One region of the Cellulosimicrobium sp. SJTW-1 genome, then DNA from elsewhere that is predicted to be linked to it. Evidence: predicted binding sites of a transcription regulator. Region 1 holds the regulator's gene; each other region holds the start of a gene.
The links. The regulator Rex, encoded in region 1, represses fermentation and respiration genes when NADH is low (regulators of the CRP and FNR family bind a similar motif). The targets are predictions, from matches to a motif close to CTTGTGAANNNNTTCACAAG.
Positions count from the first base shown of each region.

Region 1 (7,678 bases):
TCGCGCTGGTACAGGGCGCGCGCGAGGTGGAACGACGAGGCGCCGCGGATGATCGTGTTGTCGACGTCGAAGAACGCGGCGGTGCGGTGCGGCGGACCGGGGGCGCGCGCGGGCGCCTCCTCGGGGAGCGTCGGCCGGGAGGTCGGGTCGGGGCCCGGGCCGGGAGACGTCGCCATGCCTCCACTCTAGGCGGTCGGCCTGCCGGGGCCTCGTACCCTGGGAGGCGTGAGCACCCCCGACGCCCCCGCCCCGGTCCTGCTGTTCGGTCGCGCGGGCTGCCACCTGTGCGACGACGCACGGACGGTCGTCGAGGCGGTGTGCCGCGAGGCCGGCGTCGCGTGGGCGGAGGTCGACGTCGACGCGCCGGGCGCGGACCCGGCGCTGCGCGAGCAGTACGGGGAGTACGTGCCGGTCGTCACGGTCGGCGGCGTGCAGCAGGGCTTCTGGCGCGTGGACGCGCGTCGGCTGGCGCGTGCGGTGGCCCGGATTTCGGCGCCGCGCGCGGACCTGGGATGATTCCTCCCGTGGAGCGTGACCGTCGACGAGGACGGTCCCTGGACGACGGAGTGACGGTGGCTGAGCAGGTAGTCGGTGAGGTGACGGCGCCGGGGATCCCGAGCGCGACGGTGGCGCGGCTCCCGTCCTACCTGCGCGCGCTGCGGGACCTCGTGGCGCGGGGCGTCGGGACGACGTCGTCGGTCGAGCTCGCGGAGCTGTCCGGCGTGGGCCCGGCCCAGCTGCGCAAGGACCTGTCGTTCCTCGGGTCGTTCGGCACGCGCGGCGTGGGCTACGACGTCGACTCGCTCGCGCAGTACATCACCGAGGCCCTGGGCCTCGTCGACGAGCACCGCATCGCGATCGTCGGGATCGGCAACCTGGGGCACGCGCTCGCGAACTACTCGGGCTACGAGCAGCGCGGCTTCCACGTGGCGGCGCTCCTCGACGCGTCGCCGGACGTCGTCGGGACGCGGGCCGCGGGCCTCGTCGTCGAGCACGTCGACGCGCTCGAGGAGGTCGTGGAGCGCGAGAAGGTGTCGATCGTCGTCCTCGCGACGCCCGCGGCGCACGCGCAGGCGGTCGCGGACCGCGTGGTCGCGGCGGGGGTGCGCGAGATCCTCAACTTCGCGCCGCGTGCGCTCCAGGTCCCGGCGGACGTCGACGTGCGCGGCGTCGACGTCGGCAGCGAGCTGCAGATCCTCGCGTTCCACTCGCAGGCCCGCGCCCTCGCGGCGTCGCAGGAGCGCTGAGCGGCCCCGGCGTTCGGACGCGGGGACGACGAAGGGCCGCGTGCCGGTGCACGCGGCCCCTCGGGGTGGCACCCCTGCCGGAGGGTGCCGGTCGCGCCCGGGCGTGCCCGGGACGACGGTCAGGCCTGCTTGATGGCCGAGACGTCGAGCGCGATCTTGATCTTGTCGCCGACGAGCACGCCGCCGGTCTCGAGCGCGGCGTTCCAGGTGAGGCCGAACTCCTTGCGCGAGATCTCGGTGGTCGCCTCGAAGCCCGCGCGCGGGTTGCCGAACGGGTCGGTCGCGGTGCCCGCGAACTCCGTCTCGAGCTCGACCGGCTTGGTGACGCCGTTGATCGTCAGGTCGCCGGCCACGACGTAGTCGTCGCCGTCGCCCGTGATGCGCGTCGACGTGAACGTCCACGTCGGCTTGTTCTCCGCGTCCCAGAAGTCGGCGCTGCGCAGGTGGTTGTCGCGGTTCTCGTCGCCCGTGCTCACGGACGCGGCGTCGAGCTGGGCGGTCACGGACGTCGACTCGAGGTCGTCGCCGACGGTGATCGTGCCGTCGGTGATCGCGAGGGTGCCGCGGACCTTCGAGATCCCGGCGTGGCGGACGGTGAACGACGCCTGCGAGTGCGACGCGTCGAGGGCGTAGGTACCGGCGGTGAGGCCGGCGGGCAGCGACGAGGCCATGGGTGCTCCTGCGGGTGGTCGGGGTCCGGGCGGACCAAGTGGTTGAACGTTCAACTTCGGAACGAGCGTATCAACAGCACCCCTCGGTCCGTCTATTCCCGTGGGGTGGAACAATGTTCCGACCCCCCACGCCCCCAGCCCCTCCCGCACCGCCGAGGACCCATGACCCGCAACGACGTCGACAGCCCGACGGCGAGCACCGTCCGCACCCCCGCCGCCCACGCCGCCGAGCCGCGCTGGCTCGACGCGGAGCAGCAGCGCCTGTGGCGCGCGTACCTCGACGGGACCGTGCGCTTCATCGAGGCGCTCGGCCGTGACCACGAGGAACGGTCCGAGGTGTCGCTCAACGAGTACGAGCTGCTCGTGCGCCTCTCCGAGAGCCCCGACCACACCCTGCGCATGTCGGCGCTCGCGGACGGGCTCGCCCGCTCGCGCAGCCGCGTGACGCACACCGTCGCGCGCATGGAGGCGCGCGGCCTGGTCCGGCGCTCCGCGAGCTCGGGCGACCGCCGCGGCGTGAACTGCGCGATGACGAGCGAGGGCTACCGCGTGCTCGTCGCGTCGGCGCCCGCACACGTCGCGGCCGTGCGCCGGTACCTCGTCGACGTGCTCACGCCGGAGCAGTTCCGGGCGCTGGGCGAGGCGATGGCGGCCGTCGCGGAGGCGTGCAAGGCCGACCGCGACGCCTGACCGCCCGTCCCGGCCCGTCGCGCCGGCCCGCGGTGGCGTGCACCCGCCCCGAGTGCGGGACACTGGTGGGCATGGTCTCCACCATCGTCCACCTCCTGCGCCACGGCGAGGTCCACAACCCCGACGGCGTCCTCTACGGCCGGATCCCCGGCTACCACCTCTCCGAGCGCGGCCACGAGATGGCCCGCCGCGTCGCCGCGCACCTCGCGGGCGAGCCCGGGCCCGACGGCACGTCGCGCCCCCGCGCCGACCTCACGGTCGTCGTGGCCTCGCCGCTGCAGCGCGCGCAGGAGACCGCGACGCCTGCCGCCGAGGCGTTCGGCCTCGAGCTGGGCACGGACGAGCGGCTCATCGAGGCCGCGAACCACTTCGAGGGCAAGACCTTCGGCGTCGGGGACGGCTCGCTGCGGCACCCGCAGCACTGGCCCTACCTGTGGAACCCGTTCCGCCCGTCGTGGGGCGAGCCGTACGTGGAGCAGGTCGCGCGCATGCGGGCCGCCGTCGCCGACGCGCGGGACAAGGCGGCCGGGCACGAGGCGCTGCTCGTCAGCCACCAGCTCCCCGTGTGGCTCACGCGCCTGAGCTTCGAGAACCGCCGGCTCTGGCACGACCCGCGCAAGCGCGAGTGCTCGCTCGCGTCGCTCACGTCGCTGCACTTCGAGGACGACCGCCTGGTCGGCCTGCACTACACCGAGCCGGTCGCGGACCTCCTCCCGGGCGCGGCGACCGTCTCCGGGGCGTGACGTCGGTCATGTCCAGCGCTGTCGCCACGGCCGTCGCGCCCGAACTGCACGGTTCGGGCGTGGCGGAGGTCACGTCTCTCAGGTCCCGTTCAGGAAGCGCGGGCAGGGTGCGTCCCGTGATGCCGTCGTGACCGCCGACTCGCGCGCGCGTGCCGCGCGCCCCCTCTCCGTCGAGGCGCGGGCCGCTGCCCTGCCGTCGCGTCGGCGACCCGTGCGCCGTGCGCTGACGGGCGCCGTCGTGCTCGCCGCGACCCTCGGTCTCGCGGCGTGCGCCCAGGACTCCGGCGCCTCGACCGACGTCGTGGGGCAGGGCTTCGTCTCGGGCGACGGGTCGGTCCGCACGTGGGACGCCGACGAGCGCGGCGACGTCGTCGCGCTCACGGGCACGGACTACGAGGGCGAGCAGGTCGACACGAGCGCGTGGCTCGGGGACGTCGTCGTGCTCAACACCTGGTACGCGGCGTGCGCGCCGTGCCGGGCCGAGGCGCCCGACCTCGTGGCGCTCGCCAACGACCGCGCCGACGACGGCGTGCAGGTGCTCGGGATCAACACGACCGACGAGGCGGGCGCCGCCCAGGCGTTCCAGCGCCGGTTCGACGTCCCCTACCCGTCGATCGACGACCGGTCCGGCGAGGTCGTCGCGGCGCTCTCGGGCACCGTCCCGCTCCAGGCCGTGCCGTCCACCGTCGTGCTCGACCGCGAGGGCCGCGTCGCGGCGCGCGTCATCGGGCTCGTCGAGGGCTCGACGCTCACCGCCCTGGTCGACGACGTCCTCGCCGAGAGCTGACCGTGCCCGTCCTCACGCCCCTCGCCGCCGCGGTCCCCGCGGGCGCCGCGTCGAGCATCGGCGACACCTTCGCGACGACCGTGTGGAGCGGCTCGATGCTGCTCGCGGTGCCCGTCGCGGTCATCGCGGGCCTCGTCTCGTTCGCGTCCCCGTGCGTGCTGCCGCTGGTGCCGGGGTACGTCGGCTACGTCTCGGGCATGGCCGCCGCCACCACCGGCGACGGGGGCAAGGCGTCCGGGGGCACGACGACGGCCACCCGGGTCGCTGCACCGAGCCGGGGACGCGTGCTCGCGGGCGTCGGGCTGTTCGTCGCCGGGTTCACGCTCGTGTTCGTGGCGCTCATGTTCGCCGCGGGCGCGATCGGCGTGCACCTGGTCCGCTGGGAGGACGTCATCACGCGCGTGCTCGGCGTGGTCGTCATCCTCATGGGCTTCGCGTTCCTCGGCGCGCTGCCCTTCCTCCAGCGCGAGCGGCGCCTGCACGTGAGCCCGCAGGCCGGGCTGTGGGGGGCGCCGCTGCTCGGCATCGTGTTCGGGCTCGGCTGGACCCCGTGCCTCGGCCCGACGCTCGTCGCCGTCCAGGCGCTGTCGCTCAGCGAGGCGTCGGCGGGGCGCGGCGCGATCCTCGGCGTCGCGTACTGCCTCGGGCTGGGCGTGCCCTTCCTCCTCATCGCGCTGGGGCTGCAGAGCTCGCAGCGCATGCTCGGGTTCCTGCGCCGGCACCGTCTCGCGATCATGCGGATCGGCGGCGGGCTGCTGGTGCTCATCGGTCTGGCGCTGGTCACGGGCCTGTGGACGACGTGGACGACGTCGCTGCAGGGCTGGATCGGCGGATACGTGACGGTGGTGTGAGATGAGCCGGCGGACCGGGGAGCCCGGGAACAGCGAGCAGGCCGAGCAGGCCGAGAAGGCCGAGAAGGCCGGCACGACCGTGCGGACGGGCTACCGCCCCGAGGGCATCGACGACGCGTTCTCCGCGGGCGACGGCCCGGGGGAGCGGACGCCGTCGGGCGGGAAGGGCGGCGCGGGAGGCGACGGCGGCCCGGCGCTCCCGTCGCTCGGGTGGCGCGGTGCGCTGCGCTGGACGTGGCGCCAGCTCACGAGCATGCGGGTCGCGCTCATGCTCCTCATGCTGCTCGCGGTCGCCGCGGTGCCCGGGTCGGTCCTGCCGCAGCGCCCGCAGGACCCGGCGGCGGTGCTGCGCTACCTCCAGGAGAACCCCACGACGGGGGAGTGGCTCGACCGTCTCGGCTTCTTCGACGTCTACGCGTCGGTGTGGTTCTCGGCGATCTACATCCTGCTGTTCGTCTCGCTCGTCGGGTGCATCCTGCCGCGCACCAAGGCGCACCTGCAGGCGCTCCGCTCCCGACCGCCCCGCACGCCCCGCCGCTTCGACCGGTTCCCCGCGCAGGGCCGGGCCGTCACGGACGCGACGCCCGACGAGGTCGTCGAGGCGGCGAGCACGCACCTGCGCGGACGCCTGTCCTGGCTCCCGACCTTCCGCGTCGACACCGGCGCCGAGGACGCGACGCCCGCCCGCGGACGCGCCGCCGCGCGGCCCGCCGCGCGGACGGTCTCCGCGGAGCGCGGGTACCTGCGCGAGAGCGGGAACCTGCTGTTCCACCTGTCGCTCGTCGGGCTGCTCGTCGCGGTCGCGACCGGCCAGCTCCTGCACTACCGCGGCCAGGCGATCGTCACCGAGGGCCGCGGGTTCGCGAACGCGGTCGTCGACTACGACACGTTCGAGAACGGGGCCTGGTTCCGCCCGTCGTCGCTCGTCCCGTTCTCCATGACGCTCGACGCGTTCGAGTCGGAGTTCGCGGCCGACGCCGCCGCGTTCGCCCAGTCGCGCGACTTCACGGCGTTCGTCACGGTGCGCGACCCCGACGGCGCCCGCCACGAGGAGACCATCAAGGTCAACCACCCGCTCACCGCGGGCGGCGCGAAGATCTACCTCCAGGGCAACGGGTTCGCGCCCGAGGTGACGGTGCGCGACGCCGACGGCGAGACCGCGTTCTCGGGCCGCGTGCCGTTCCTGCCGGAGGACACGATGTACACGTCGCGCGGCGTCATCAAGGTGCCCGACGTGTCGGACGGCCTCGACCAGATCGGCCTCGTCGGGTACTTCCTGCCGACTGCCGAGATCAGCGAGGACGGCGAGACGGCGGCCTCGATCTACCCGCAGCCCATCAACCCGCTCCTCGTGCTCGAGGTGTACCGGGGCGACCTGGGCCTCGACGAGGGCCTGCCCCAGAACGTCTACCGCCTCGACACCGACGACCTCACGCCGTCGGTCGACGAAGACGGCGAGCGGGTGAAGATCCTCGTCGCGCCCGGCGAGACCGTCGACCTCCCCGACGGGCTCGGCACCATCACGTTCGACTCCCTGCCGCGCTACGTGGCCCTCGACCTGCGGCACGACCCGTCGCTCACGTGGGTGCTCGTCTTCTCGCTCGGCGCCCTGCTGGGCCTCGCCGTCTCCCTGTTCACGCCCCGCCGCCGCGTCTGGGTGCGCGCGTGGCGCGAGGAGGTGCCCGGCACGGGCGACGACGACGCCCCGCGCGAGCGGACCGTCGTCGCCGTCGCGGGGCTCGCCCGGGGCGACGACGCCGGGCTGCAGGGCGAGGTCGACTCGCTTCTCGCCGCGCTCCCGGGCGTGGCACCATCGGACGAGGGCGACCTCACCTCGTCGCCGGGGCGTGCCCCGGCGGACGGCACCCGCCCCACCGGGCGTCCCGCACAGGACCCGACCTCGCGCGACCGCGCACGAAAGGCTGACCGATGACCCTCGCCGAGCTGAGCCAGGACCTCGTCTGGGCCGCAGCGACCGCGCTTACCGTCGCGCTCGTCGCGTTCGCGATCGACCTCGCGCGCCTCGCGGGCCGCGCGGACCTCGAGCGTGCCGACGCCCGGGCCGGGGCGCGCGAGCGCTCCGCGGACCGCGCCGAGGTGCTCACCGCCGCGGGTGCCTCGTCGGCCTCCCCGTACGGGCCCGGCACGACGGACGCCGCCGACGCGGACCCGGCGGACGCCGCGCCGCCGTCGCGCAAGGCCGCGAACATCGGCGTCTCGCTGACGTGGCTCGGTACCGCGCTGCTGCTCGTCGCGATCGTCACGCGCGGCGTCGCGGCCGGGCGCACCCCCTGGGCCAACATGTACGAGTTCACGCTCGTGGGCACGTTCGTCGCGCTCGCGGCGTTCCTCGCCGTCTCCCTCAAGCGCGACGTGCGCTTCCTGGGCTCGTTCGTCACGGGGCTGTCGGTCCTGTTCCTCGTGCTCGCCCAGAACGCGTTCTTCGTCGTCGCGACGGGCGTGCAGCCGGCGCTCCAGTCCTACTGGCTCGTCATCCACGTCGGGGTCGCGATCATCGCGACGGGCATCTTCACCGTCGCGTTCGTCACCTCGGTGCTCCAGCTCCTGCGCGACTCGCGCGACTCGGGCAACGCGTTCCTCGGGGCCCGCGGGTGGCGCTGGCTCGACTCGACGCCGGGCGCGCTCCAGCTCGAGGCCCTGAGCTTCCGGCTCAACGCGGTGGCGTTCG
Region 1 is NZ_CP136680.1:1,018,329-1,026,006, forward strand. Features, by position in the region: gene RSE42_RS04605 (HAD family hydrolase) at 1-176, opposite strand, end outside; gene RSE42_RS04610 (glutaredoxin family protein) at 226-516, shown strand; gene RSE42_RS04615 (redox-sensing transcriptional repressor Rex) at 573-1,247, shown strand; gene RSE42_RS04620 (YceI family protein) at 1,367-1,918, opposite strand; gene RSE42_RS04625 (MarR family winged helix-turn-helix transcriptional regulator) at 2,081-2,608, shown strand; gene RSE42_RS04630 (histidine phosphatase family protein) at 2,680-3,351, shown strand; gene RSE42_RS04635 (TlpA family protein disulfide reductase) at 3,563-4,138, shown strand; gene RSE42_RS04640 (cytochrome c biogenesis CcdA family protein) at 4,195-4,989, shown strand; gene RSE42_RS04645 (cytochrome c biogenesis protein ResB) at 4,991-6,922, shown strand; gene ccsB (c-type cytochrome biogenesis protein CcsB) at 6,919-7,678, shown strand, end outside.

Region 2 (7,678 bases), 1.9 Mb from region 1:
GCCGGCCTGGGGATCGTGCTCGCGCTCGCGCTGCGGCGCGTCGCGCCCGGCCCGCTGTTCTGGGGCACCGTCACGCTCTACCCGCTCGCGATCCCCTGGATCATGCAGACCCCGTTCGAGCTCGTGCCGCTCATGATCGCGGCCTTCGCGGCGACCCGGTCCGGGGCGGTGCCGCCGGTCCTGGCGACCGTCGGCGCCGGCCTCGCGGCGTTCGCGCTGCAGCTCGCGGGGCGCCCGGGGCTCGTCCTGCCGCCCCGAGCCTTCTTCGTCGAGGAGCTCTGGGTCGCGAACTCCCCGTCCGACGTCGTCCTCGCGCTCGCCCTCGTGCTGGTCGCGGTCGCCGCCGGGTACTTCTTCCGCCGCCTCGCCCTCACGTCCGAGAGCCTGCGCGAGCGCAACGCCGAGCTCCAGGAGCTCCAGGCTGAGCTCGCGGAGCGCGCCGTGCTCGCCGAGCGCACGCGGATCGCGCGCGAGCTGCACGACGTCGTCGCGCACCACATGTCGGCGATCGTCGTGCGCGCCCAGGCGGCGGACCGCGTCGCGGCGAACCGCCCGGACGCGCCGGCCGAGGCCGTGCGGTGGATCGCCGACGAGGGGAAGCAGGCGCTCACCGCGATGCGGTCCGTCGTGCAGGTGCTGCGCCGCGGCACCGAGGCCGACGGCGGCACCGCGGCCCTCGCCCCGACGCCCGACGGCGACCGGGCCGCGGACGAGCTGCGCGCGGCCGCCCGCCGCCTGCGCGACGCCGGGCGCGCCGTCGACCTCACGCTCCCCGACCCGTGGCCCGCGACGAGCGCCGAGTCCGGCCTCGCCGTCGTCCGCATCGCCCAGGAGGCCCTGACCAACGTGCTGCTGCACTCCCTCGCCCGCGACGTGACCGTGACGCTGACCGACCGTGCGGGCGACCTGCGCCTGCGCGTCCACGACGCCGGACCGCCGCTGCCGAGCACCGACGGGCGGCAGGGCCACGGCCTGACCTCCATGCGCGAGCGGGCGCTCGCGGCCGGGGGCGCGCTGTCCGCCGGGCCGGACGGGCGCGGCGGCTGGACGGTCGAGGCGCGCGTCCCCCGGGCGGCGGCGTGAGCGCCCCCGGCACGGGCACGACGCCGGTCCGCGTCGTCGTCGTGGACGACCAGGCGACCATCCGGCTGGGCCTGCGCATGATCCTCGACAACGAGCCGGACGTCACGGTCGTCGGCGAGGCCGGGGACGGGGAGACGGCGGTCGCCATGGCGCGCGCCCTGCGCCCGGACGTCCTGCTCATGGACGTGCGCATGCCCCGGCTGGACGGCATCGAGGCGACCGCGCGCATCGTGGCCGACCCCGAGCTCGCGGCGGTGCGGACGCTCGTCCTCACGACGTTCGACGACGACGAGTACGTCTACGGCGCGCTGCGCGCGGGCGCCGCCGGGTTCCTCCTCAAGGACGCGGACCCGCAGTCGCTCGTCGACGCCGTGCACCGCGTCCACGCCGGCGACTCCCTGCTCGACCCGGCGGTCACGGGCCGCATCATCTCGACCTACGTCGAGCTCGCCCGGCAGGCGCCGCTCGCGGCCTCCGACGCCGTCGAGACCGGGTCCGCGGTCACCGGGCTCGACGCGGCGACCCCGCGCGAGCGCGAGGTGCTCCTCGCGGTCGCGCGCGGCCTGTCGAACCGCGAGATCGGGGCGGAGCTGCACCTCACCGAGGCGACCGTGAAGAGCCACGTGCGGTCGCTGCTCACCAAGGTCGGGCTGACGAACCGGGTGCAGCTCGTGATCCTCGCGTACGAGGCCGGGTTCGTGCGGCCGGGCGGCACGGCCTGAGCCGGCTCACGCCTCCGGGGGCAGGCCCTCGACCGCGTGCCCGAACGCCTCGACGATGCGCCACATGTCGCCGAGCAGCACCTCGAGGCGCTGCTCGAACCCGTCGCCCACGTAGACCCACGTGTCGTGCGACCCGTCCCTGCGGTGGAGCGACACCACGAGCTCCGACGCCGACCGCTCGTCCCGGTGCACGCCGTCCGGCGACGCGTGCGCCGCGAGGGTCGTGGCGGGCACCGTGAGCTCCGGGCCGAGGTGCTTGCGGTCGTGCGGGTGGTCGCCCTCCTCGTGGACGGCCACGCACCACGGCGGGCAGTCGTCCACCTGCCAGGACGGCCTCCCGAGCGGCGAAGCCCACACTGCTGATCCCCCTGTCGTGCTGTCGAGCACGTCGGTCATGCCGATCACCTCCCCGGCGACGGGACCATGATGCCGGGGGCGTCCGACACGCCGGACCGCGCCGTTACGAAGGCGGTGGACGGAGGAGCGAGACGGGGTCGACGTCGAGCCGCTCGGCGAGCTTCTCGACCGAGCGGAGGGTCAGGTTGCGCTCCCCGCGCTCGACCCCGCCCATGTAGGTCCGGTGGACGCCGAGGAACTCGGCGAAGTCCTCCTGGCTCATCCCGCGGCCGACCCGGAGGGTCCGCAGGTTCTCACCCAGCGCGCGCTGCAGATCTCCTTGCACGCGTGCAACCGTCACCCAGCGCTACTCCTCGGTCTACAGACTTATCGGTATCACCCCGTTCTCGAACGACCCCCTCCCCCCGCTCCGCGAGGGGCGCCCGCGCGACGCGTGCTACTCATAGATAGCACATCGCAGGCCCTCCCGTCACACGACGGAGCCCGACGGCGGAAGGGGACTCGCGCCGTCGGGCTCCGGGTTTCGTGGGGCCGGGAAGGGTCAGCCGGCCACCACGCTCCCGGCAGGCGGGGTCGCCGCCTGCCCGTCCTCGGTGCTCGCGCCCTCGTGGGCCGCGAGCCGCTCTGCCCGCACGACCTCGCGGCTGCTGCCGCGGTAGGCCGCGACGAGGATGTCGCGCATGTCCTCCAGGACCGGCATCCGCGGGTTCGCCGGGGCGCACTGGTCCTCGAACGACCGGAGCGCGAGGTCGTCCAGGCGGCTCATGAACGCCCGCTCGTCGACGCCCTGCGCGGCGAACGTGGCCTCGATGCCCACCTTGGCGCGCAGCTCCTCGACCGCCCTCGCGTACGACTCGACGCCCTCCTCCGGGGTGGAGGCCGGCAGCCCGAGGTGCTTCGCGATCTCCTGGAACCGCTCCGGGGCCACGTAGCGCTCGTACTTGGGCCAGCTCGTGAGCTTCGTGGGCACCTGGCCGTTGTAGCGGATCACGTGCGGCAGGAGCACCGCGTTGGTGCGCCCGTGCACGAGGTGGAAGGTCGAGCCCACGGTGTGCGCCATGGCGTGCACGATGCCGAGCATCGCCGAGCCGAACGCCATGCCCGCGATGGTCGCCGCGTTGTGCATCTTCTCGCGGGCCTTCGGGGCCGCCGCGCCCTGCGTGACCGAGTCCTCGATGTGCTCGAAGACCATCTTGATCGCCTGCAGGCACAGCCCGTCGGTGAAGTCGTTCGCGTAGACGGAGACGAACGCCTCGGTCGCGTGCGTGAGGGCGTCGAAGCCCGAGTCGGCCGCGAGCTTCGCGGGCATGGTGTCCGTGAGCACGGGGTCGACGATGGCGACGGTCGGGGTGAGCGCGTAGTCCGCGAGCGGGTACTTGAAGCCCGTCTCCGGGTCGGTGATGACCGCGAACGGCGTCACCTCCGCGCCGGTGCCCGACGACGTCGGGATGCACACGAGCTTCGCCCGGCCCCCGAGCTCGGGGAACTTGTAGGCGCGCTTGCGCACGTCGAAGAACTTCTCCCGCATGTCGGAGAACTCGATCTCCGGGTGCTCGTACCGCAGCCACATGACCTTGGCGGCGTCCATCGGCGACCCGCCGCCGATCGCGATGATCGTGTCGGGCTCGAAGTCGCGCATCGACTCGGCGCCGCGGTTCACGGTGCCGACGCTCGGCTCCGGCTCGACCGCGTCGATGATCTGGATCGCGACCTTCTCCTCGCGGCGGGCGAGGACGTCGAGCACGCGGTCGACGACGCCGATGCGGCTCATGACCTTGTCGGTGACGATCGTGACGCGGTGCACGTCGCGCATCTGCGCGAGGTACTGGATCGAGTTCGGCTCGAAGTACGTCTTGGCGGGCACCTTGAACCACTGCATGTTGTTGTTGCGCCGCCCGATCCGCTTGACGTTGATGAGGTTGACCGCCGACACGTTGTTCGACACCGAGTTCGCGCCGTAGCTGCCGCAGCCCAGCGTGAGCGACGGGAGCAGCGCGTTGTAGATGTCGCCGATGCCGCCGAGCGACGTCGGGCTGTTCCACAGCACGCGCACGGCCTTCACGCGCGACCCGTACCGCTCGACGAGCGCCTCGTCGGACGTGTGGATCGCGGCCGAGTGACCCAGGCCGTCGAGCTCGACCATGCGCTCCGCGAGGCGGACGCCGTGCTCGGTGTCGCGCGCCCGCAGGACGGCCAGGACGGGCGTGAGCTTCTCGCGGCTCAGCGGCTCGTCGGGGCCGACGTCGTCGATCTCGGCGAGGATGATCGACGTGTCGTCGGGGACCTCGAACCCCGCCTCGCGCGCGATCCACACCGGCGACTTGCCCACGACCTTCGGGTTGAGCTTCGCCCCGGCGCAGTTCGTGCCGTTCGCCTCGACCCCGAAGATGAGGCGCTCGAGCATCGCCTTCTCGGCGGGCGTCACCCGGTAGGCGTGCAGTCGGGCGAGCTCGCGCATCGCGTCGTCGTAGATCACGTCGTCGAGGATGAGCGCCTGCTCCGAGGCGCACACCATGCCGTTGTCGAACGCCTTCGACATGACCACGTCGTTGATCGCGCGGCCGAGGTCGGCGCTCTTCTCGACGTAGGCGGGGACGTTCCCCGCGCCGACGCCGAGGGCGGGCTTGCCGGCCGAGTAGGCCGCGCGGACCATGCCGTTGCCGCCCGTCGCGAGGATGAGCGCGACGCCCGGGTGGTGCATGAGCGTGCTGGTCGCCTCGATCGACGGGTGCTCGACCCACTGGATGCAGTCGTCGGGCGCCCCGGCCGCGACCGCGGCGTCGCGCACGATGCGGGCCGCCTCGACCGACGAGCGCTGCGCGCTCGGGTGGAACGCGAACACCACGGGGTTGCGCGTCTTGAGCGCGATGAGCGACTTGAAGATCGTGGTCGACGTCGGGTTCGTCACCGGCGTCACGGCGCACACGACGCCGACGGGCTCGGCGATCTCGACGACGCCCGTGAGCTCGTCGCGACCGATGACGCCGACCGTCTTGAGGTTCGCCATCGAGTTGGGCACGTGCTCGCACGCGAAGATGTTCTTCGTCGCCTTGTCCTCGAAGACGCCGCGCCCGGTCTCGGCGACGGCCATCTGCGCGAGGTGGCCGTGCTGGTGCAGGCCGGCGACGGACGCCTTGAGGACGATCCGGTCGACGTCCTCCTGCGTGAGGCTCATGTACTGGTCGAGCGCCTTGCGGGCCCGCTCGACGAGGACGTCGATCTCGTGCGTCGTGCGGGTGTCCTCGGTGCGGTTCTCGACCTTCGTGCTGGCGCTCTTCGCGCTCATGCGTCCCCTCCGGTGCCCGACCTCGCCGGGCGTCGGCCGCGGGTGTGCCGGGGCCGGGATGCCCCGGCTCCTTCGGCGGTCTCTCTACTTGTGAAGGTTTTCACAAGCCGTCCGTCCCCACAAGGGTCCGGCCCCGATGCGGGCCGAAGGTCCCCGCCTCCTCGTGACCTCCGCACCACGGCCCGCGCGCCGTAGGGTGGGTGACCATGACCGCCGAGCAGACGACGAGCCCCTCGCCCGCGACCGAGAGCCGCGCCGCGACCGACCGAGCGGACGGCACCCCGCACGACCCGTACCTCTGGCTCGAGGACGTCGAGGGCGACGAGGCGCTGGCCTGGGTCCGCGCCCGCAACGCCGAGGTCGCCGACACGCTCGAGACCGCCGACGAGTTCGCCGCGACCGAGCGCGCGATCCGCGAGGTGCTCGACTCCGACGCGAAGATCCCCGAGGTCTCGAAGATCGGCGACCGGTACTACAACTTCTGGCGCGACGCGCAGCACGAGCGCGGCGTCTGGCGGCGCACGACGCTCGAGTCCTACCGCACCGACGACCCCGAGTGGGAGACCGTCCTCGACCTCGACGCGCTCGCCGCGGCCGAGGGCGAGTCGTGGGTCTGGCACGGCGCAAGCGTCCTGCGCCCGACGCCGGAGCAGCTCGCCGCGGGCGAGCCGTGGCGGCACGCGCTCGTCGAGCTCTCCCCCGGCGGCTCCGACGCCGACGTCACGCGCGAGTTCGACCTCGTGGAGAAGCGGTTCGTCGCGCCGCAGGACGGCGGCTTCCACCGCGCCGAGGCCAAGGGCTCGCTCGGCTGGATCGACGCCGACACCGTCTACGTCTTCACCGACTTCGGCGAGGGCACGCTCACGCCGTCCGGGTACCCGCGCGTGGTCAAGCGCTGGACGCGCGGCACCCCGCTCGACGCCGCGGTGACCGTCTACGAGGGCACCGACGAGGACATGTACATCTCCGCCTGGCGCTCGCACACGCCCGGGTTCGAGCGCGACTTCGTGCACCGCTCCAAGGCGTTCTACTCCGACGAGCTCTACCTCGCCGAGCGCGCCGGCACGCCCGAGCAGCGCCTGACGAAGATCGACGTGCCCGACTCCGCCGAGGTCGGCGTGCGGCGCGAGTGGCTGCTCGTCGAGCTGCGCGACGACTGGACGGTCGGCGGCGCGACGTACCGCGCCGGGTCGCTCCTCGCGGCCCGGTTCGACGACTTCCTCGCGGGCGACCGCGGCTTCACCGTGCTCTTCGAGCCGACGGCGACGACGTCGCTCGCCGGCGCCACGTGGACGCGCCACCACCTCGTCGTCAACGTGCTCGACGACGTGAAGAACCGGCTCCACGTGCTGACGCCGCCGGACGCCGGGGGCGCCGTCGGGCAGGAGGCCGCGGACGCGCCGTGGGTGCGCTCGGAGATCCCGGGCCTGCCCGCGCTGGGCACGGTCGCCGTCGGGGCGGTCGACCCCGTCGACACCGACGACCTCTGGCTCGTCACGACCGACTACCTCACGCCGACGACGCTCTCGCTCCTGTCGCTCGGCGAGCACCCGGGCGACGCGGGCGCGCCCGAGGTCGTCAAGTCCAACCCCGCGTTCTTCGACGCCGCCGGCATGACGGTCGCGCAGCACTTCGCCACGTCCGACGACGGCACCCGCGTGCCGTACTTCGTCGTGGGCCGCGCGGACCTCGTCGCGGGGACGGGCGACGGCGGCACCGGGACCGGCACCGCGCCCACGCTCCTGTACGGGTACGGCGGCTTCGAGATCTCGCTCACGCCCGCCTACTCCGGCGCGCTCGGCCGCGCGTGGCTGTCGCAGGGCGGCGTCTACGTCGTCGCGAACATCCGCGGCGGCGGCGAGTACGGGCCCGCGTGGCACCAGGCCGCGCTCAAGGCGAACCGGCACCGCGCCTATGAGGACTTCGCCGCCGTCGCGCGCGACCTCGTCGCCCGCGGGATCACCACGCCCGAGCACCTGGGGATGGAGGGCCGCTCCAACGGCGGCCTGCTCGCCGGCAACATGCTCACGCAGTACCCCGAGCTGTTCGGCGCCGTCATCGTCGGCGTGCCGCTGCTCGACATGCGCCGCTACACGAAGCTCCTCGCGGGGGCGTCGTGGGCCGCGGAGTACGGCGACCCGGACGACCCCGAGCAGTGGGAGTTCATCCGCACGTTCTCGCCGTACCACCTGTTCGACGCCGAGCGCGAGTACCCGCCGGTCCTGTTCAC
Region 2 is NZ_CP136680.1:2,891,926-2,899,603, forward strand. Features, by position in the region: gene RSE42_RS13140 (sensor histidine kinase) at 1-1,083, shown strand, start outside; gene RSE42_RS13145 (response regulator) at 1,080-1,805, shown strand; gene RSE42_RS13150 (DUF6907 domain-containing protein) at 1,812-2,201, opposite strand; gene RSE42_RS13155 (helix-turn-helix domain-containing protein) at 2,266-2,487, opposite strand; gene adhE (bifunctional acetaldehyde-CoA/alcohol dehydrogenase) at 2,704-5,448, opposite strand; gene RSE42_RS13165 (prolyl oligopeptidase family serine peptidase) at 5,655-7,678, shown strand, end outside.
Region 2: a site for Rex is predicted at 5,536-5,555, ahead of adhE (bifunctional acetaldehyde-CoA/alcohol dehydrogenase). Genes of this name have one in related genera too.

Region 3 (7,678 bases), 920 kb from region 1:
CGAGCCGCAAGGTCATAGCCACGTGAGCTCCTCTCGTTTGGTACCACCACGGTATCAGTGCTCGGGCGGCACCGTGCAGGGATCAGGCAGGAGCGTTCGCGCGCTCGGCGAGCCAGCGCTCCATCCGGGACTGCGCCGCGTCGAGGAACGCCGTCTTGTCGCGCGTGTAGTCGTCGTAGTCGTCGGCGTCCGCGTGGCGCGCGGCGAGGTCGCGCTTCGTCGCCTCGTACGCCGCGGCCTCGGCGGGGACGGCACGCAGCCAGTCGCGGAACGCGACGACGTACGCCGCGAACGGCGAGTCGAGGCGCCGGACGTGCAGGATCACGGGCGGCTCGTCCCCGTCGCCGGGGCGGGCGAGCAGTCGCTTGGCGTAGAGCTCGGGGGCGGGGTCGGCGCCCGGACGCGGGACGTCCCGGTACACGCCGGGCGAGTCCGGACGCGCGCCGCGCTCGATCGAGAACCCGAGCGGCCCGAGCGCGGCGTCGAGCTCCGCCTCGGAGGGCAGCGGCGCGACGCGCACCTGGAGGTCGATGATCGGCTTCGCCGCGAGCCCGGGGACCGCCGTCGACCCGATGTGCTCGACCACGACCGGGCTCGTGCCGTCGGGGCTCGCGAGGTCGGCGAGCGCGCCGGCGGCGCGCTCGGTCCACCGCCTCCCGCATTCGGTCCATCGGGGGTCGTGGGCGTCGACGGTCGCTGCAGGCACCCGCGCACCCTACGGCCCGACCCCGACCCGGGGAGCGCGCACCCGCCGAGACGGGAGAAGTGGCCCCTGGAGCACGGCGGTCCGGGGCCACCTCTCCCGTCTCGGCGAGCGGGCGCTCGTCGGCGGGTCGGGTCAGTACGTCGTCAGGCCGTGGGCGCGGAACTGGTCGCGCACGCGCTCGGTGAGCTCGGCCGACGGCGCGGGCGTGTCGTCGAGCTCGTAGGTGCGCCCGAGCGCGTCCCACTTGTCGCGGCCCATCTGGTGGAAGGGCAGCACCTCGACGCGCGTCACCGTGCCGGGGCGGATCGCGTTGAGCGACGCCGCGTACGCGGCGACCTTCTCGACGTTGTCCGGGTCGTCGGTGAGGCCCGGGACGAGCACGAAGCGCACCCAGACCTCGGGCGCGTGGCCGGTGAGCCCGCGCTCGGCGATCCGTCGCCCGAACCGCAGGGTCGGCTCGAGGTCGCGGCTCGTGACCTTCGTGTAGGTCTCCGGGTCGCCGGACTTCACGTCGAGCAGCACGAGGTCGGTGTCGTCGAGCATCGCGTCGGTCGCGTTCGCGCCGAGGAAGCCGGACGTGTCGAGCGCGGTGTGCACGCCCATCGCCTTCGCACCGCGCAGGACGCGCGCCGCGAACGCGGGCTGCATGAGCACCTCGCCGCCCGAGAGCGTGAGCCCCCCGTGGGTGGCCCGGAAGACGGGCAGGTAGCGCCGGACGCGCCCGAGGAGCTCGTCCGCCGTGACGGGCCTGCCGTCCTTCATCGCGAACGTGTCGGGGTTGTGGCAGTACAGGCACCGCAGCGGGCACCCGTTGAGGAACACGGTGAGCCGGGTCCCCGGCCCGTCCACGGCGGTGACGAGCTCCCAGGAGTGGACCGAGCCGAGCTCGCCCGCGCGCATCGCCGCGAGCTTGTCGGCCCGGTCCACGTCCGCGACCGTCAGCCCGTCCAGGCCCGCGCCGGCCCGGCGCGCGTGGCCCACGGGCGTGCCCGACGCCGCGGGCTCGGCCGCGGAGGTCGGGACGCCCGGGACGTCGAGGCGCGTGGCGTCGTCGGGCAGGGTGCCCCCGGCGACGCCGCACCCGCGCGACGGGCGGACGGCGGGGCCGGGAAGGGTGACGGTCATGGCTGGCTCCTCAGCGCTCGTCAGAGCGCGCCGTGGAAGGTGCGCGACAGCACGTCCAGCTGCTGCTCGCGCGTGAGGCGGACGAAGTTCACCGCGTACCCGGACACGCGGATCGTCAGCTGCGGGTAGTTCTCCGGGTGGTCCATGGCGTCCAGGAGCGTCTCGCGGTTCAGCACGTTGACGTTCATGTGGTACCCCTCGGACCCGATGTAGGCGTCCAGGAGGCCGGCGAGGTTGGTGACCTGCTCCTCCTTGGTGCGCCCGAGGCCGCTCGGCACGACCGTGTTGGTCAGCGAGATGCCGTCCTGCGCCTCGTCGTACGGCAGCTTGGCCACCGACAGCGCCGAGGCGAGCATGCCGTGCGTGTCGCGCCCGTTCATCGGGTTGGCACCCGGGGCGAACGGCTCGCCGGCGCGGCGGCCGTCAGGCGTGTTGCCCGTCGCCTTCCCGTACACGACGTTCGACGTGATCGTCAGGACCGACTGCGTGGGCACCGCGTCACGGTACGTCGGGTGCGTGCGGACCTTCGCCATGAACCGCTCGACGAGGTCGACGGCGATCGCGTCGGCCCGGTCGTCGTCGTTGCCGAACGTCGGGTACTCGCCCTCGGTGACGTAGTCGACGACGAGGCCGCGCTCGTCGCGGACGACGGAGACCTTCGCGTGCTTGATCGCCGACAGCGAGTCCGCCGCGACGGACAGGCCCGCGATGCCGCACGCCATGGTCCGCAGCACGTCCTTGTCGTGCAGCGCCATCTCGATGCGCTCGTACGCGTACTTGTCGTGCGACCAGTGGATGCAGTTGAGCGCCTCGACGTACGTCGCGGCCAGCCAGTCCATCGTCGCGTCGAACTTCGCCATGACGTCGTCGAAGTCGAGCACGTCGCCCTCGACGGGCGCCGCCACGGGCGAGACCTGCTTGCCGGAGATCTCGTCGCGGCCGCCGTTGATCGCGTAGAGCAGCGTCTTGGCGAGGTTCACGCGAGCGCCGAAGAACTGCATCTGCTTGCCGACCCGCATCGGGGACACGCAGCACGCGATCGCCGCGTCGTCGCCCCAGTGCTGGCGGATGAGCTCGTCCGACTCGTACTGCACGGCCGAGGTGTCGATCGAGACCTGCGCGCAGTAGTCCTTGAAGCCCTGCGGCAGGTCCGGGCTCCAGAAGACCGTCATGTTCGGCTCGGGGGCCGGCCCGAGGTTGTAGAGCGTCTGGAGGAACCGGAACGAGTTCTTCGTGACGAGCGGGCGCCCGTCCTCGCCCATGCCGCCGATCGTCTCGGTGACCCACGTCGGGTCGCCGGAGAACAGGGCGTCGTACTCGGGCGTGCGCAGGAACCGCACGATGCGGAGCTTGATGACGAAGTCGTCGATGATCTCCTGCGCCTCGGACTCCGTGATGCGGCCGGCCTCGAGGTCGCGGTCGATGAACACGTCGAGGAACGTCGACGTGCGGCCGAGGGACATCGCGGCGCCGTTCTGCTCCTTCACCGCGGCGAGGTAGGCGAAGTAGAGCCACTGCACGGCCTCGCGGGCCGTCGTCGCCGGGCCGGAGATGTCGTAGCCGTACGAGGCCGCCATCTCCTTGAGCTCGCCCAGCGCGCGGATCTGCTCCGCGTGCTCCTCGCGCTCGCGCACGACCTTCTCGCTGAAGGGCTGCGTGTCGAGCCCGAGCTTGTCGAGCTTCTTCGCGGCGATCAGCGCGTCGACGCCGTAGAGCGCGACGCGGCGGTAGTCGCCGATGATCCGGCCGCGGCCGTAGGCGTCGGGCAGGCCCGTGATGATGTGCGAGCTGCGGGCCGCGCGCACGTTCGGCGGGTAGACGTCGAACACGCCCTGGTTGTGCGTCTTGCGGTACTCGGTGAAGACCTTCCGCAGGGTCTCGTCGACCTCGTAGCCGTACGTCTCCAGCGCGCCCTCGACCATGCGCCAGCCGCCGTTCGGCATGATCGCGCGCTTGAGCGGGGCGTCGGTCTGCAGACCGACGATCACCTCGTGCGCCTTGTCGATGTAGCCCGGCGCGTGCGCCGTGATGCCGGCGGGCGTGCGGGTGTCCACGTCGTAGATCCCCATCTCCCGCTCCTCCGGGAACATGGCGGACAGCGTGCTCCAGATGCCCGTCGTGCGCTCCGTGGGGCCGGCGAGGAACGACGCGTCGCCCGTGTACGGGCGGTAGTTGCGCTGGATAAAGTCGCGCACGTCGACCGTGTCGCGCCACGGGCCGTCGGTGAAGCCCTCCCACGCAGGGACGTGCGCGGTGTCGCGCTGCGGGTCGACGGCGCCCGCCCCCGTCGCGCGGCCGCCGCTCGTCGTGCCGGTTGCCTCGGAAACGCTGGTCATCTGGACCTCCCTCGTGCCTGACGCGCGGGTCCGCGCGCCGGCCGGACCCGCCGGCCTCGCGAGGTCCCGGGTGGGGCCCTCGGCCGAGGTTCCGACGGGCTCCTTCGCCACCTCCAGGCTAGGTTCCCGGAGCCCGCCGCGGAGGCGTTCGGGACCGCCCGGGGACCTAGGTCCCGAGGCGGGCGGGACCCGGCAGGAACGGCCGGATTCCGCGGTTCCTCGCCCCCGCGGCACCCTTTCCGAGGGGGTCTTGTGATGACCTTCACAAGCCCTCCGGCCCTCCCCCTGGGGACCCCGCGCCGCCGTCGTGACGCACGACACGGGCGCGCGTCACACGCTCGCCGGACGTGCCGCGCGCATCCGTGTGAGACTGCCCGGGTGAAACGCACCGTAGGGGTCGAGGAAGAGTTCCTGCTCGTCGGCGACGACGGGCAGCCCGTCGCCCGCGCGGCCGAGGCCCTCGAGGCCTCCGGCACCGACGACAAGGGCGGGGGCACCGGCTCGCTGGAGTCGGAGTTCATGGAGGAGCAGCTCGAGACGGCGACGCACCCGCGCCGCGAGATCGACGAGCTCGCGACCGAGATCCGCGAGGGCCGGCGTCGCGCCCAGGAGGCCGCGGACCGCGTCGGGGCCCGCGTCGCCGCGCTCTCGACGTCTCCCCTGCCGTTCGAGGGCACGACCGTGTCGCGCCTGCGCTACCTCGAGGCGCGCGCCGCGTTCGGCCTCACGGCGCGCGAGCAGCTGACGAGCGGCTGTCACGTGCACGTCGCCGTCGCGGACGACACCGAGGGCGTCGCTGTGCTCGACCGGATCGGGCCGTGGCTCGCGACGCTCCTCGCGCTGAGCACGAACTCGCCCTTCTGGCAGGGCCAGGACAGCGGGTACGCGAGCTTCCGGTCGCAGGTCTGGTCGCGCTGGCCCACCTCCGGCCCGACGCGCGCGTTCGGCTCGCCCGAGGCGTACCGCGCGGCGGTCGACGGCCTCGTCGCGACCGGGACGATCCTCGACGAGAACATGGTCTACTTCGACGCCCGCCTGTCGTCGCGCTACCCCACGGTCGAGATCCGCGTCGCGGACGTGTGCCTCGACCCGGACACCGCGACGCTGCTCGCGGCGCTCGCCCGCGGTCTCGTCGAGACGGCGGCCCGGGAGTCCGCCGACGGCGCGCCCGCGCCCGAGCTGCGGCCCGAGATCCTGCGCACCGCGTCCTGGCGCGCCGGCCGCTCGGGCCTCGAGGAGGACCTCGTCTCGCCCCTCACCTGGCGCCCGGCCCCCGCGCACGACGTCGTGGGCCAGCTCGTCGCGCACGTGCGCGACGCGCTCGTCGACGCCGGGGACCTGGACGCGGTGACCGAGCTGCTCGGGCGCCTGTGGTCCGGGGGCAACGGCGCCGCCCGGCAGCGCGCGTGGCACGCGGCGTCCGGCGGCGACCTGCGCGCCGTCGTCGAGCACGCGGTCGAGGTCACCCACTCCTGACCGACGCGACGGCCCGCGGCGCACCTGCGCCGCGGGCCGTCCGCGTGTCCGGAGCCGCGCACCCGGGAGCCGGGTGCGCGGCAGGGGTCGTCAGCCGCGTGCGAGCGCCGCGAGCGCGTCCAGCACGTCGCGCGCGACGTCTGCCCCGGTGAGGCGGTACGCGGACACGACCTGATCGCGCGTGGCGTGGTCGAGGAACTGCGCCGGGAGGCCGATCGGGTGCACGGGCGTGCGCACGCCCGACTCCAGCGCCCGCTGGGCCAGCAGCGCGCCGACCCCGCCGTCCGCGACGCCGTCCTCCACCGTCACGACGAGGTCGTGCTCCCCGGCGAGCTTGACGAGCGCGCTCGGCATCGGGAGCACCCACGTGGGCGACGCGACCGTGACGTCGACGCCGTGCGCGGTGAGCGACTCCCCGGCGTCGAGCGCGACGCGGGCCATCGAGCCCAGGCCGACGAGCAGGACGCGGCGCGGACCACCCGGCGCCGCCGCGGCGGGAGCGGCCTCGTCGCCCGCGCCCGCAGGCACCGCGAGCAGGTCCACGCCGTCGACGGACTCGACGGCGGGCAGGGCGTCCGAGAGCGCGCCCTTCGGGTACCGCACGACCGTCGGGGCGTCGTCGACGTCCACGGCCTCGCGCAGCGCGGTCCGCAGGGTCTCCTCGTCGCGCGGCGCGGCCAGGCGCAGGCCCGGCACGATGCGCAGCATCGCCATGTCCCACATGCCGTTGTGGCTCGCGCCGTCGTCGCCCGTGATGCCCGCGCGGTCGAGCACGAACGTCACGCCGGCCTTGTGCAGCGCGACGTCCATGAGCACCTGGTCGAACGCGCGGTTGAGGAACGTCGCGTACACCGCGACCACCGGGTGCAGCCCGGCGAACGCCATGCCGGCCGCGGACGTCGCGGCGTGCTGCTCCGCGATCCCGACGTCGAACGTGCGCTCGGGGAACGCCTGCGAGAACGGCTTGAGACCGACCGGCTCGAGCATCGCCGCGGTGATCGCGACGACGTCGGACCGCCGCCGCCCGATCTGGACGATCTCGTCGGCGAAGACGCTCGTCCAGCCGAAGCGCGAGGGTGCGACCGGGAGCCCGGTCTCCGGGTGGATCTTGCCCACGGCGTGGAAGCGGTCGGCGACGTCCTGCTCGGCGGGCGTGTAGCCGCGGCCCTTCTCGGTGAGCGCGTGCACGATCACGGGCGCGCCGTACGCCTTCGCACGGCGCAGCGCGTGCTCCATGGCCTCGACGTCGTGGCCGTCGACCGGCCCGACGTACTTGATGCCGAGGTCCTCGAACATGCCCTGCGGCGCGACGACGTCCTTGAGGCCCTTCTTCAGGCCGTGCAGCCACTCGTAGGCGAACCGCCCGGGCGCGCCGGACCGGTTGAGGGTGCGCTTGCCCCACTGCAGGAAGCTCTCGTAGCCGTGCGTGGTGCGCAGCGTCGACAGGTGGTGCGCGAGGCCGCCGATCGTGGGCGAGTACGAGCGCCCGTTGTCGTTGACGACGACCACGAGCCGCCGGTCCTGGCTCTCCGCGATGTTGTTGAGCGCCTCCCAGGCCATGCCGCCGGTGAGCGCGCCGTCGCCGATGACCGCCACGACGTGCCGGTCGGTGAGACCGCGCACGACGTTCGCCTTGGCGATGCCGTCGCCCCACGAGAGCGCGGTGGACGCGTGCGAGTTCTCGACGACGTCGTGCTCGGACTCGGCGCGCGACGGGTACCCGGACAGCCCGCCCTGCTTGCGCAGCGCGGAGAAGTCCTGGCGCCCCGTGAGGAGCTTGTGCACGTAGGACTGGTGGCCCGTGTCGAACACGAAGGTGTCCGTGGGCGAGGAGAACACGCGGTGCATCGCGATGGTCAGCTCCACGACCCCGAGGTTCGGGCCGAGGTGGCCGCCCGTGCGGGAGACGGAGTCGACGAGGAACGCCCGGATCTCCGCGGCGAGCTCGCGCGCCTGCCCCGGGGTCAGCCGTTGCACGTCCTCGGGCGAGGTGATCGTGCCAAGCAGGCTCATGCAGATGCTCCGTTCCGTTCCC
Region 3 is NZ_CP136680.1:1,935,177-1,942,854, reverse strand. Features, by position in the region: gene RSE42_RS08800 (CopG family transcriptional regulator) at 1-22, opposite strand, end outside; gene RSE42_RS08795 (GrpB family protein) at 83-706, opposite strand; gene pflA (pyruvate formate-lyase-activating protein) at 839-1,831, opposite strand; gene pflB (formate C-acetyltransferase) at 1,852-4,167, opposite strand; gene RSE42_RS08780 (glutamate--cysteine ligase) at 4,546-5,643, shown strand; gene dxs (1-deoxy-D-xylulose-5-phosphate synthase) at 5,734-7,656, opposite strand.
Region 3: a site for Rex is predicted at 4,417-4,436, ahead of pflB (formate C-acetyltransferase). Genes of this name have one in related genera too.

Region 4 (7,678 bases), 1.6 Mb from region 1:
CGACCGCGTCATCGAGCCCGGCGACCTCGTCGTGCTCGACTTCGGCGGGCTGCGCGACGGGTACGGGTCGGACACCTCGCGGACGGTGCTCGTCGCGGGCGGCACGGACGACGCCCTCGCGGACCAGCAGCGCGAGGTCTACGACGTCGTCCGGCGCGCGCAGCAGGCCGGGGTCGACGCGGTGCGCCCGGGCGCGACGTGCCAGGACGTCGACCGCGCCGCGCGCGCCGTCATCGTCGACGCGGGCTACGGCGAGCAGTTCGTGCACCGCACCGGCCACGGCATCGGCACGACGACGCACGAGCCGCCGTACATGGTGGAGGGCGAGGACCGCCCGATCGAGCCCGGCATGTGCTTCTCCGTCGAGCCGGGCGTGTACCTGCCCGGCCGCTTCGGCGTCCGGATCGAGGACATCGTCGTCGCGTTCCCGCCGGACGTGCCCGACGGCGCACGCCGCCTCAACACCTCGACCCACGACCTGCAGACGGTGCGCTAGCCGTCGGGACGGCGGGCGCGGGTCCTGAGGTCGGCACCTCGCCTCAGCCGCTCTGGTCCGCTCCGGCGCCGGTCGCGCGCACACGGTCGTTGCGGATGCCGACCCAGCTGAGCACGCCGCCGAGGACGAGCAGGCCCGCCGTGACGAGGAGCGAGCGGTGGAAGCCGTCGAGGTCGAGCACGCCGCCGACGATCACCCCCGCGAACGCGATGACGACGAGCCCCGCGACGCGCGACACCGCGTTGTTCACCGCGGAGCCGATGCCGGCGTCGGCCGCGGGGATCGAGCCGAGGATCGCCGACGTCAGCGGCGCGACCGTCATCGCGAGGCCCAGGCCGAAGAGCACGAGGCCCGGCAGGACCTGGGTGACGTACACGGCGTCGTCGGTCGTCGTGAGCAGGAGCAGGTAGCCGGCCCCGCCGACGATCGGGCCGAGCGTCATGAACAGGCGCGGGCCGTAGCGGCCCGCGAGCGCCCCGAACCGCGTCGACAGGGCCAGGAGCACGAGCGTGACGGGGAGCTGGGCGAGCCCGGCGGCGGTCGCGCTGTACCCGCCGACCTGCTGGAGGAAGAGCGTGACGACGAACCCGCCGAAGTACAGCGCGCCGTAGATCGCCGCGGTCGCGAGGTTGCCCCACGCGAAGTTGCGCACCCGGAACAGGCGCGGCGGCAGCATCGGGTCCGGGGCGCGGCGCTCCCACCCCACGAACGCGGCGAGGCACACGACCCCCACGGCGAACGGCCCCCACACCACGGGGCTCGCCCACCCGAAGCGGCCCTGCTCGATGAGCGCGAACACCGTGCCCGCGAGCCCGACGGCGGCGAGCGTCGCCCCGAGCGTGTCGATGCGCCGTCGCCCACCCGGGCCCGCCGCGGCGCCCGGCTCCTCCGCCGCGGACCGGGGCACGCCGCGCAGCAGCCACAGCGTGACGGCGACGGGGAGCACGTTGATCCAGAAGACCCAGCGCCACGAGATCGCGTCGATGAGGATGCCGCCGAGCAGCGGCCCGACGAGCGACGCGGTGCTGGTCCACGCGGTCCAGGAGCCGATCGCGCGGGCCTGCCGCTCGCCGTCGAACGTGGAGATGATCATGGCGAGCGAGCTGGGCACGAGCAGGGCGCCCGCGACGCCCTGGAGGCCGCGCGCGACGACGAGGACGAGGCCGTCGGGCGCGAGCGCGCACGCGACCGACGTCACGGCGAACCCGACGAGCCCGATCGCCATGATGCGGCGGCGCCCGTGGACGTCCGACAGCGACCCGGCCAGGAGGATGAGCGCGCCGAGCGTGATCATGTACGCGTCGACGACCCACTGCTGCAGCGCGAGACCGGTGACCGGCCCGGTGGTGAGCTCGGCGGAGATCGCGGGCAGCGCGACGTTGACCACCGAGCCGTCCAGGAACGACACGAACGACGCGAGGACCGCGACCACCAGCACCCGCTGCTGCACCGTCACGCCCTCACGCTACGACGGTCGCGGCGATCAGGCGTTGGGAGCGACGTCCGTCCCCGCCCCGCGGCGGCGCGGCACGACGCGCGACGGCGCCGTCCGCCCGGCGGGTCCGGGCACCTCCTCGACCTCGAGGCCGGCGTCCGCGATCATCGCGAGGTCCGCGGCGGCGTCCTGCCCCTCCGCCGTGAGGTAGTCGCCGAGGAACAGCGAGCTGGCGACGTGCAGGGCGAGCGGCTGGAGGGCTCGCAGGTGGAGCTCCCGCCCGGCGCCCAGGCGCAGCTCGGCCCGGGGCAGCGCGAACCGCGCGGCGGCGAGGATCCGCAGGCACCGTTGCGGCGTGAGCTCGTGCCGGCCGGCGAGCGGCGTCCCCTCGAAGGGCACGAGGAAGTTGACCGGGACGGAGTCCGGGTCGAGCGCCCACAGCTCCAGGAGCACGTCGACCAGCTGCTCGGGGGTCTCCCCCGCCCCCGCGATGAGCCCCGAGCAGGCCGACAGCCCGGCGCCCTGGACGCGCCGGACGGTCGCGACGCGGTCCGCGTAGTCGTGGGTCGTGCAGATCTCGGGGTAGGCGTCCTCCGACGCGTTGAGGTTGTGGTTGTAGGCGTAGGCGCCCGCGTCGCGCAGGCGCTCGGCCTGGCCGTCGGACAGCAGCCCGAGGCACGCGCAGACCTCGACGCCGGGGTGCTCCTCGACGATCTGGGAGACGACCCCGCAGACGCGGGTCACGTCGCGCTCCGTGGGGCCGCGCCCGCTCGCGACGAGGCACACGCGCGACGCCCCGGCGTCGATCCCCGCGCGCGCCGCTCCGAGCGCCTCGGGCGCGCGGAGCCACGTGTACCGCAGGATCTCCGCCGCGGACCCGAGGCGTTGGGAGCAGTACGTGCAGTCCTCGGGGCACAGCCCGGACTTGAGGTTGACGAGGTAGGCGAGCTTCACGCGCCGGCCGAACCACCGGCGTCGGACCCGGGCCGCGGCCGCGACGACGTCGAGGAGGTCGTCGTCGCCGCTCGCGAGAACGGCGAGGAGGCTGTCCGCAGAGGGCACCTCCTCGCGCGTCGTGGCGGAGACGAGGTCGTCGAGCAGTGCGGCGAGGTCCTGGTCCATGGGTCGATCGTGGCGACGCGCGCCGCACGGGCCCGTGCACGATCTCTCCAGCGTCCGGCCGCACGGACGGGAGAGCCCGACGACGCGTTGGTGACGGTCCACAAGACCGGTGCCGCGGGACCGTCGCTCTCCCCGAGGCGCAGGTCGCACCACGTCGGCCGCCCCGGCTCGTCCACGACATACCTAGCGGTAGGTATGGTCGCCCGCTAGGCTGCGGACCATGCCGTCCGACACGCGACCCGAGCCACGCGCGGAGGCGCCCGGCTCGACCCGGGACCGCCTCGTCGCCGCCGCGCAGGAGCTCTTCTGGGCCCAGGGCGTCGGCGCGACGAGCCCGCGCCAGGTCCTCGCCGCGAGCGGGGTCGGGCAGGGCAGCCTCTACCACCACTTCCCCACGAAGCTCGACCTCGCCGCCGCGGCCGTGCACGCCACGACGACCGCGGGCCTCGACGCCGCACGCCGCGACCTCGGCGCGCAGGGCTCCGCCGTCGAGCGCCTCGTCCGCTATCTCGAACGCCCGCGGCCCGCGCTCGCCGGCTGCAAGGTCGGGCGCCTCGTGAGCGACCAGGCCGTCATGGACGACGCCGCGCTCGCCGCTGAGGTGCGCGCCTACTTCCGCGGGCTCGTCGACCTGGCCGCCGCCGTCCTCGTCGAGGGCGGGCTGCCCGACGACGCGGCGCGCGACCGCGCGCACGCCGCCGTCGCCGTCGTGCAGGGCGGGTACGTCCTCGCGCGCGCCCTCGACGACCCGGACGCGATGTCCGCCGCCGCGCGGGGCTTCGTCGCCCTGCTCGACCCGCTCCCGACCACCTCGGAGGACGCATGACCGACGCCGACCGCCCGTCCCTGCGCGAGCGCCTGCGCGCCCTGCCCGTCTTCGGCCCCGACCTCCCCGGTCTCGACGTCGACGCCGCACCCGACGACCCGGGCACGCTCTTCGTCCGCTGGCTCGACGACGCGATCGACGCCGGGCTGCCCGCACCGCACGCCGCCACCCTCTCGACCGCCGACGCGAGCGGCCGCGTGGACGCGCGGACGCTCATCCTCAAGGACGTCGACGGCGACGGGTGGGTCTTCGCGACGCGCGCCGACTCCCCCAAGGGCGTCGCGCTCGCGCAGAACCCGAACGCCGCCCTGACGTTCTTCTGGCGCGAGCACGGTCGGCAGGTCCGCGTGCGGGGGCCCGTCGTGCCGCTGGACGCCGAGACGTCCGCCGCCGACTTCCTGGACCGGTCCGACTTCTCCCGCGCGACCGCCCTCGCCGGGTCGCAGAGCGCCCCGCTCGCGTCCCGCGCCGCCTACCGCGAGGCGTGGGACGCCGCCCTCGACCGCGTGCGGGCGGAGTCCGGGCTCGTCCTCGACGCCTGGACCGCGTACGCGCTCGAGCCGACGAGCGTGGAGTTCTGGGCGTCGTCGGGCGCGGGCCAGACCCGCCTGCGCTACACCGCGGCGTCCGGCGCGCCGACCACCTGGACGAAGGAGCTGCTGTGGCCCTGACCGACGCCCCTGCCCTCACCCCGCCCGACGTCGAGGAGGTCCGGCGCGACGCGCGCGCCGCCCTCGACGCGGTGACCGACGCGGCGCGCGGGCTCGACGCCGCCGGGCTCGACGCGCCGTCGGCACTGCCCGGGTGGTCGCGCAGCCACGTGCTCGCGCACGTCACCGCCATCGGCGAGGCCATGGCACGGCAGGCCGAGCGCGCCGCGCGCGGCGAGCTCGTCGAGGTGTACGACGGCGGCGCGGCCGGGCGCGAGGACGGCATCCGGACGGGCGCGCTGCGCTCGGTCGCGCAGCACGTCGCGGCGCTCGACGCGCTGGCCGACCGCCTCGACGCCGCGTGGCCCACCGCCGGGTCCGCCGGGTGGTCCGCGCCGGTGACGTACCGCGACGGCACGGTCACGGACGCGCTCGTGGCCTGGTGGCGCGAGGTGCGGATCCACGCGGTCGACCTCGACGCCGGCGTCGGCCTCGACTCCTGGCCTCCCGCGCTCGGGCTGCACCTCCTCGACTTCCTCGGGGTCCGGCTCGCGGACGACGTCGTGGTCGAGCTCGACGGGGCACCAGGAGGCCTCGTCGTGGGCGCCGGCGGCGTCCACGTGGGACCGGGCGCTCTTCGCGTCGGACCGGGCGGCCTCCGCATGGCTGCCGGACCTGAGCCCGCGTCCGAAGCAGAGCCCACGCCCGTGGCCGCAGCCGCGCCCACGTCCGCGCGCGGCCGCTGCGCCGTCGTCGTCCACGGCGGCCTCACCGACGTCGCCGCCTGGCTCGCGGGCCGCGCCCCCGGCACCGAGCCCACCGCCCGCCTCGCGGGCGAGCCGGTGAGCCTCCCCGAGATCGGCCCCTGGCCGTCCCCGTACTCCCCGCCGCCGGAGAACCCCACCCCCGCGAGGTAGAGCCCCGGTCGGCCGAGGTAGAGCCCTGGGCCGCCCAGGTAGAGGCGTGGTCGGCTCGTGCACGCGGACCACGGCTCCACCTCGCGAGACCACGGCTCTACCTCGCGGGAGGACGGCTCGGGACCCGTGCTCTCCCTCGCGAGATCGCGGTGCGACCCGGGCGAACGCGGACGGATCGCGCGGTACGCGACGTCCGACCTGCCCGGCTCGGGACCGAGGTCCCGCGAAAGTGTGACGCACGCCCGTGACGCACCGCACAGTTAGTGCACTCTTTCACAAGCGTAGGATCGACATGTGTCGAGTCGAGCGAGCAACCCCGCAAGCAGCGCAGACCAGATCGACGTAGCCCTCATCGGCGGTGGCATCATGAGCGCCACGCTCGGGGCACTCCTGAAGGTCTTGGAGCCCACCTGGACGGTGCGCATCTACGAGCGCCTGGACGCCGTGGCGCAGGAGTCGTCGAACCCGTGGAACAACGCCGGGACGGGTCACGCCGCCCTGTGCGAGCTGAACTACACGCCGGAGAAGCCGGACGGCTCGATCGACATCACCAAGGCGGTGAAGATCAACGAGCAGTTCGAGGTGTCGCGCGAGTTCTGGCACCACCTGCTGACGACGGGCGCGCTGCCGCAGCCCGCGAGCTTCATCTCCCGCACCCCCCACATGACCTTCGTGCGCGGCGCGGAGAACGTCGACTACCTGCGTCGCCGCTTCGAGACGCTGCGCCGCCACCCGCTGTTCAGCGAGCTCGAGTTCACGGACGACCCGGCGGTCATCGCCGAGTGGGCTCCGCTCCTGGTCGCCGAGCGCGACGGCGACGAGCCGGTCGCGGCGACGCGCGCGACGAGCGGGACGGACGTCGACTTCGGCGCCCTCACCGAGCAGCTCGTCGACTACCTCGTCTCGGAGGGCACGCAGCTCTACCTCGAGCACGAGGTGAAGAACCTCAGGAAGACGAAGGACGGCCGCTGGCGCCTGACGGTCAAGGACCGCTCGTGGAACGCCCCGAAGCGCCGCTCGACCGTCGAGGCCCGGTTCGTGTTCGTCGGCGCCGGCGGCGGCGCGCTGCCGCTGCTCCAGGCGGCCGGCATCCCGGAGGCGAAGGGCTACGGCGGCTTCCCGATCAGCGGCGAGTTCCTCCGCACGGACGACCCGGAGCTCGTCGCCCAGCACCAGGCGAAGGTCTACGGCAAGGCCGACGTCGGCTCGCCGCCCATGTCGGTCCCGCACCTGGACACGCGCGTCGTCGACGGCAAGACGTACCTGATGTTCGGCCCCTACGCCGGGTTCAGCCCCAAGTACCTCAAGAAGGGCAAGTACCTCGGGCTGTTCACCTCGCTGCGCCTGCACAACCTCGGCTCGATGGTGGGCGCGGGCCTGAAGAACCTCGACCTCACCCAGTACCTGGTGGGCCAGCTCCTCGCGAGCCCGGAGACCAAGTTCACCGCGCTCCAGGGCTTCATGCCCACCGCGCACCCCAAGCACTGGGAGACCATCACCGCGGGCCAGCGCGTCCAGGTGATCAAGAAGGACAAGGACGGCAAGGGCGTCCTCGAGTTCGGCACCGAGGTCATCGCGGCGGCCGACGGCTCGATCGCCGGCCTGCTCGGCGCCTCGCCGGGCGCCTCGACGGCCGTCCCGGCGATGATCGACCTGCTCGAGCGCTGCTTCCCCGCCCGCTTCACCAAGTGGCGCCCGGAGCTCGCGACGATGATCCCGAGCCTCGGCCACGCGCCGTGGGAGGCGCACGAGCTCGAGGGCCTCGACCAGCTCACGGGCGACGCGGACGTCGACGCGGTCGGCTCGCGCGCCTGACCCGAGCGCGACACCGCTCCCCCGCGAACGGCCCGGACCTCCACGAGGTCCGGGCCGTTCGTGCGTCCGAGGACGCTGCGCGCGTCGAGCAGCACGCGACGGCTCGGCACGAGGGAGGCTCAGGACGCGGCAGCTCGGCGTGCGGGGGCTCAGCGTGCGGGGGCTCAGCGCGCGAGCGGCGTGCCCCGGGTCCCCGGCCGCCGCGGCGCGACGGGCGCGTTCGCCCCGGGGCGCCCGCCCGGCACGGCAGGAGCGGCGCGCACGCCGTCGCGCACGGCCGGGTTGGGCACGACGCGCCGCAGCACGAGCTCGGCCGCGACCTCGTGCGGGTCGACGACGGCGGCCGGCTCGACCGGTCGCGACGCCGCGGCGCGCAGGTCGACGTCCAGGCGCTGCGCGTCACGGTCCCAGCGCTCG
Region 4 is NZ_CP136680.1:2,663,862-2,671,539, forward strand. Features, by position in the region: gene RSE42_RS12140 (M24 family metallopeptidase) at 1-496, shown strand, start outside; gene RSE42_RS12145 (MFS transporter) at 540-1,952, opposite strand; gene bioB (biotin synthase BioB) at 1,980-3,053, opposite strand; gene RSE42_RS12155 (TetR/AcrR family transcriptional regulator) at 3,274-3,879, shown strand; gene RSE42_RS12160 (pyridoxal 5'-phosphate synthase) at 3,876-4,550, shown strand; gene RSE42_RS12165 (maleylpyruvate isomerase family mycothiol-dependent enzyme) at 4,541-5,446, shown strand; gene mqo (malate dehydrogenase (quinone)) at 5,741-7,261, shown strand; gene RSE42_RS12175 (hypothetical protein) at 7,426-7,678, opposite strand, start outside.
Region 4: a site for Rex is predicted at 5,707-5,726, ahead of mqo (malate dehydrogenase (quinone)). Genes of this name have one in related genera too.